One region of the Brevibacillus parabrevis genome, then DNA from elsewhere that is predicted to be linked to it. Evidence: a T-box and tRNA genes for the amino acid it is inferred to sense, from the RefSeq annotation. Region 1 holds a T-box; the other holds one or more tRNA genes.
What was found. The T-box of region 1 lies ahead of ileS (isoleucine--tRNA ligase). A T-box ahead of a tRNA ligase gene usually reads a tRNA of that ligase, here a tRNA-Ile.
Positions count from the first base shown of each region.

Region 2: it has a tRNA-Ile gene. The T-box ahead of ileS (isoleucine--tRNA ligase) is inferred to sense a tRNA for this amino acid. The anticodon was not compared.

Region 1 covers NZ_CP064090.1:3,118,302-3,121,716, forward strand. Annotated here, with positions in the region: gene IRJ17_RS14925 (YlmH family RNA-binding protein) at 1-612, shown strand, start outside; gene IRJ17_RS14930 (DivIVA domain-containing protein) at 712-1,197, shown strand; T-box leader at 1,269-1,537, shown strand; gene ileS (isoleucine--tRNA ligase) at 1,586-3,415, shown strand, end outside.
Region 2 covers NZ_CP064090.1:2,889,430-2,892,844, forward strand. Annotated here, with positions in the region: gene IRJ17_RS13785 (phosphatidylglycerophosphatase A family protein) at 1-539, shown strand, start outside; gene IRJ17_RS13790 (hypothetical protein) at 783-1,223, shown strand; tRNA gene IRJ17_RS13795 (tRNA-Ile) at 1,514-1,590, shown strand; tRNA gene IRJ17_RS13800 (tRNA-Val) at 1,635-1,710, shown strand; gene drmA (DISARM system helicase DrmA) at 2,346-3,415, shown strand, end outside.

The DNA of each region.
Region 1 (3,415 bases):
GTGAAAATATCCGCCAGCGGAGGCTATGAAGGCGCGGAACGCGTGCGTGTGATCATCCACCCGGAGTACATGGAGGTCGAGCAGGACGACTACCGACTCGCCCTTTTGGCGATTCAGGCAGATCAACGCTTTCACACGCTGGAGCATCGCGATGTGATGGGAGCTGTCCTGAGTGCCGGGATGAAGCGGGAAAAATTCGGCGACATGCTGACGGACGCCGGGACTTGCTATGTCATTGCGGCGGAGGAAGTGGTTGACTTCGTTTGCCTGCAAGTCACGCAGATTCACCGTACTTCCGTGCAGGTTGAACGCGTGGCGTGGGAGTCGTTCACGCCGCCTGCTGCCCGCCTGGTCGAAAAGACAATTACCGTTCCTTCGCCGCGAATGGATGCGGTGATCGGAGAAGTGCACAACATGTCCCGGGCAAAAGCACTGGTCCCGATTCGCGCAGGCAAAGTCAAGGTCAACTGGAAAGTGACCGAAGATCCGTCGACTCAGCTTGCAGAAGGCGACATGGTGTCACTTGCCGGCTTCGGACGGTTCAAAATCATCGAGGTAACAGGAACAACCCGCAGTGGAAGACTTCGCATGATTGTCGGACTGGTTACATAAAATGAAGCAGGCCGCAAAAAAATGTAAAATAAGGCAGGAAACAAAGCCGATTCTGTCGAAACCATAAGTACGAATTATCGGGAAAAGTGGGGGGTTCATGTGCCATTAACGCCATTGGATATACACAATAAAGAATTTAGCACAGGCTTTCGCGGGTACAACGTCGACGAAGTAAACGAATTTCTCGATCAGGTGATCAAGGACTTCGAACTTCTCATTAAAGAGAAAAAGGAACTGGAAGAACGAATCGCTATTCTCAATGAGCGTGTGGACCATTATAAGAGCTTGGAAGAAAACTTGAGCAAATCGATTCTGGTCGCCCAGGAGACAGCGGAGGACGTCAAGTCCAATGCCCGCAAGGAAGCACAGCTGATTTTGAAGGAAGCAGAGAAAAACGCGGATCGGATTGTCAACGAAGCGTTGGCCAAATCCCGGAAGATTGCCATCGAAATCGAAGAATTGAAAAAACGCGCGTCCGTGTACCGCATGCGCTTCCGCACTCTTTTGGAAGCACAGTTGGAAATGCTGGAGCAGGGCGCCTGGGATGATATCGAGCAGGCTGATTCTGCGGTCGCTGTTGAATAAAACATTGACGATGTGCCGATATTGGTACTATAATGTAAAACAACTTTGTCAAAAAAATCAGCCCATATAAACATGAGACGATGAACGGGAAGAGTACGCGGAACAGCACTGCCAAAGAGAGTCGGGACCAGGTGAAAACCCGACCAGTTGCCCCGCCGAAAATCACCCGGGAGTTCAATATCCGAAAGCTTATGCCGCGAGTTTGCGACGGCATCGGCGAGTAAGTGAGCGAGTCATTCCCGTTACGAATGAACGAGTGGAATCAATCACGCCTGCTTTGTATGAGCAGCGATTTGGTTCAATCAGGGTGGTAACACGGGAGCTTTCTCTCGTCCCTTTTTGGGGATGGGAGAAGGCTTTTATTTATTTTCTAGGAGTGAATCAGGCTATGGACTACAGCAAAACCTTATCGCTACCAAAAACCGATTTCCCGATGCGCGGAAACTTGCCAAGCCGCGAGCCGCAAATGCAGGAGAAATGGGAAGAGCAAAACATTTACCAACAAGTGCTTGCGCGTACCGAAGGCCGTCCTTCGTTCGTTCTGCATGACGGACCTCCGTATGCCAACGGAGATATTCATATCGGGCACGCACTGAACAAAATTCTCAAAGACTTCATCGTTCGCTACAAGTCCATGGCCGGCTTCTACGCGCCGTATATTCCGGGCTGGGATACGCATGGATTGCCGATCGAGCAGGCGATTGTCAACGCACAAGGTCTGGATCGCCGCAGCATCGAGGTAAACGACTTCCGCAAGCGTTGCGAAGAGTATGCCTGGTCTTACATTGACAAGCAGCGCGACCAGTTCAAGCGTCTGGGTGTTCGCGGCGATTGGGAAAATCCGTATGTGACGCTTCTCCCTGAGTATGAAGCCAACCAAATTCGCGTTTTTGGCGAGATGGCGAAAAAAGGCTACATCTACAAAGGGCTGCGTTGTGTATACTGGTCCCCGTCTTCTGAGACCGCACTGGCGGATGCTGAAATCGAGTACAAGGACAAGCGTTCTCCGTCCATTTACGTCAGCTTCCAGGTAGCAGATGGCAAAGGCAAGCTGGATACAGAGACAGGCGTTGTCATCTGGACGACGACACCTTGGACGATCCCGGCCAACCTGGCGATCTCGCTCCATCCTGAACTGGAGTACAACGTCGTAAAAGCAGACGGCCGCAAATTCCTCGTTGCCAACGGACTGATCGAGGCGGCAAGCAAGGAAATCGGCTGGGAAGGCGTGGAAATTGTCGCCAGCTTCAAAGGTCAGGAGCTGGAAGGCGTATTGACCAAGCACCCGATCTACGACCGCACATCCCCATTGATCCTCGGAGAACACGTGACGCTCGATGCAGGTACGGGTTGCGTGCATACCGCTCCTGGACACGGGGAAGACGACTTTGCCGTCGGACAAAAATACAATCTGGGTGTACTTTGCCCTGTCGACCACGAAGGAAAAATGACCAGTGAAGCACCGGGTTTCGAAGGTCTTTTCTACGAGGATGCGAACAAGGTCATCACCGAAAAGCTGAAAGAAAATGGAGCGCTCTTGAAGCTGAGCTTCTTCACGCACTCCTACCCGCATGACTGGCGCACGAAAAAGCCGGTTATCTACCGTGCGACAGAACAGTGGTTTGCTTCCATCGACGGCTTCCGCGCACAAATGCTGGAAGCGATCAAAAACGTGAAGTGGATTCCGCATTGGGGAGAAACCCGCCTGGCGAACATGATTGCAGATCGTGGCGACTGGTGCATTTCCCGTCAACGCGTATGGGGTGTTCCGATCCCGATTTTCTACTGCAAATCTTGCAATGAGCCAATCATCAACGACGCGACGATCAACCATATCGCCGAGTTGTTCCGCAAAGAAGGTTCTTCTGCCTGGTTTGCCCGCGAAGCAAACGAGCTGGTTCCGGAAGGTCTTGCTTGCAGCAAATGCGACTGCAAAGATTTCCGCAAAGAGACAGACATCATGGACGTATGGTTCGACTCCGGCTCTTCCCACCAGGCTGTTCTGCGCGAGCGCGGCATCGCTTGGCCGGCTGACATGTACCTGGAAGGTTCCGACCAGTACCGCGGCTGGTTCAACTCCTCTCTGTCTACGGGAGTTGCGGTTTATGGCACGGCTCCGTACAAGGCTGTCCTGAGCCACGGTTTTGCTCTCGACGGGGAAGGCCGCAAAATGTCCAAGTCGCTTGGCAACACAGTAGTGCCGCAACAAGTAATCGAC
Region 2 (3,415 bases), 230 kb from region 1:
GTGGCGTCACGGTGGAGGATATCGCTGAGATTGTCTATCTCATGCAGGCCCCCTATCACCCTGGCCTGACCATAGAACCGTGCATCGAGAGCGTAAAAGCCGTCTTGGAAAAAAGGGAAATGCAGCACGCCATTTTGGTAGGCGTTGAGTTGGATACGCTGGCGGAAAAAGGACTGTTGTCCGAGCCGCTCCAATCGATCATCGCAACGGACGAAGGCCTGTTCGGATGCGACGAGACATTGGCACTAGGCTCCGTCTTCGGATACGGCAGCATCGCAGTTACCACTTTTGGTCACTTGGACAAACATAAAGTGGGCGTCATCAAAAGACTGGACACCAAGTCGGAAGAAGGCCGCGTCCACACCTTCCTCGACGATCTCGTAGCCAGCGTGGCCGCAAACGCCTCCAGCCGCATGGCTCACCGCATGCGGGATGAGCAGGAAGCAGAACAAGCCCGCTTGGAAGCCGAAGCACTCAAGCGCGGGGAAGCCAAGCTGCGCGTGGAGGAAAAGGCCGGGGGAACCGAGCAGGCGGGGTAAATGCGTTGCTGCGTAGGTTGGCGGTTTTGATGGTTGAGAGGATTTAGGTGGCTTGGATTGTTACCTACCTATCTTTGTGTGGTTGTTTTGGGCAGGGATTAGAGAGCAGGGGTAAGGTAAGAAAGAGCAAGGAAGCGGAATTTTGTTGGCGGGATTGTGAAAAGCCTGTCGGTCTTGAAAAGGTAGTAGATGGTAAAAAGATAGAGCGTTGTAAAAATCTAGTGAAGATCCAAAAATAGTAAATTGTATAAAGTAATCAAGAGCCATTTTTTCGTTGGTGCTGTTCCCATTTGGGCTGCCGCTTGCAGGAGCGAGAGGCAGGAAGGGTGGGGAGAGGAGCGGCGGGGATGGCTTTTGGGGTTCGGGGGTGAGAGTAGGGGGAGGGGGAAGTTAAAGTGTTGGAGTAGGGGAAGAAGAGGGATAAAGAGCAAGGACAAGAGCAAGGACAAGAGCAAGGACAAGAGCAAGGACAAGAGCAAGGACAAGAGCAAGGACAAGAGCAAGGACAAGAACAAGGACAAGAGCAAGAGCAAGGACAAGAGCAAGAACAAGAACAAGAACAAGAACAAGAACAAGAACAAGAACAAGAACAAGAACAAGAACAAGAACAAGAACAAGAACAAGAGCAATGCGACGGCACTCCCTCCCGATCCCCACTTTTCATTCCCCAAGCCCCAAAACTGATGGATGTAGCAATGATTTAGGAGTGTACTTAGAAAAGGGGGGCAGTCAGTAACAACTTGGAAAAGTTGAGGAGTGGAGGGCGAGGAAAAATTTATCGGTTATTTTTCAGCAGAAAGGGGAGACAGCTTGAGTTTTATAGGTGGTGAATACGCAATAAAGTAGGTTTTAAGCGGGTTTTTCAAGTTCTTTTGGTCAGAGTGAAAAAAATTACAAGAAATTATTCATTTCCTCTTGAAATCCAATTTAGGATGCTGTATAGTAATAAATGTGATCGACGTCCGGTGCGATTGGGGCCCTTAGCTCAGTTGGTCAGAGCGGTCGGCTCATAACCGATTGGTCGTAGGTTCGAGTCCTACAGGGCCCACCATTAAGTGAGTACATACGTTTCACAAGGTCACATACATATCCCATGATCCGGTAGCTCAGTTGGGAGAGCACCATCTTGACAGGGTGGGGGTCGCTGGTTCGAACCCAGTCCGGATCACCATAAAACAAACGATAAAACCCTTGTTATTCAAGGGTTTTTCTTTTTGTCTTGAAGTAGGGTGATCGGGAGCGCCCCCTAAAATAGTTTTCGTGGTCAAGAATTGGTCAAGAATAGTATTCTGGTCAATAGTGACTAATGTTTCCAGCTTAACATAGTTACGATAATAATTTGCGTAACTCGTTTATGGATTCATCGAGGAGTATCTGGATTAACTGTTAAAGTCCCATGTTATAAACAAGCATTAATGTCATTCTGTTACGCTGTTCGTCCCCCCAAAAGCATCCACCATCTATAAGTTCTAGTTTGTTTTCATAAGGTGTATGCCTTCTCCAGATCGAATAGTCTACTTTCTGGGGCGTAGCTTTCTTGGTATTATCAAGTGATGTTATCCTTTATTTAGATAGAATCATATTTTCAGAAAACGGAAAGGGGTAAGCTAATTATTTGTACTAACTTTTTTACACAATATTACTTTCATTGGTAAAACAATACTAATACTTGTTGAGTATTTTCTAAAAACTGTGAAAGTTTTTGCTGGGCTTTTCTATAATTGTTGTTTACTGGAAGAGGATTTTTGTCGTTTTATCTCGAATACAAGCCCTTTGTACTAGGAAATTAGACAAGGGGTTGATCAAATGGAAAGAGCAATAATTCTAGGGGAACTAATTAGAGAAGTATTAGGTCCCCGAAATGGAGCTAATGAAACTTTACCAAATGACTTTGATCCTAGAAATGAATATATTGTTGGCGTACTTTCGCCAAGGAGTGCGAATACAACTAGAGACATTGATGCTGAAGCCGAATTAATGAATGATGGGGAAGATGATGAACAGGATTCAAATGATGATTCTTTTGAGCCTGCGATAGCTGGTTCACCATCTTTAGATCCAAAATCACTTCCTAAATCGATGGGAATTTCATTCGTCGCAGAAATTTCATCTGAAAATGCTTTGGCTAATGTATGTTTTACATGGGGAAGATACATATCTAATGGGACTGAGTGGCTTCGAAAGCCATATTGGTTCCATAAAGAGTTCAATATCACTACTAATCATTATTGGTGTGATAATGAAAAAACTGGTGTAGAGTTTTTTGTAAGGACTCTTAAAATTGCAACTGATCGCTATAAGATTTCTATCTTTTTGGTTAACAATACTCCATTGGATAACCATTCTAAGCCAACTACAGCTGATTTCGTATTTCAACCTGAAATCCGCATAAATAAAGTGTCTGGATTTGAGTTTTGTGCTCTTGATGACGAAACAATATATGATAATGCAAGTGTAAGTGAACTTGAAGAGGAGGATTCACTTAAACTTCTATATAAGGAAAGGACTGCTATTGCTAGAGGACATTTAGTTGGTGCTACTTGGAAATCAATTGATATTCAAAGAGAACACCCAAAGCTAAAAGATTTAACATTTCCACCGTTTATTTGGAGTGATGGCTGTATCGTTCCAGAACAGATTAGAATACAGTTTAATTCTCCAGATTTGAGGACCGACTACACTCCGACATACCCGATGGAAGCGCCCAGTATGGTGTGGAGGGAACAATATGGGCCAAAGCCTGAGTTTAACCCTGATATTTTATCTGAAACTTGGGAACCGAAAGAATTGAGGGATAGACTTTTTCCTTTGGTTTCAGGTTATAAAATGTGGCTTGAAGAACAAAAAGCCAAGAATTCAAGTCGTGAGTTAAGTCA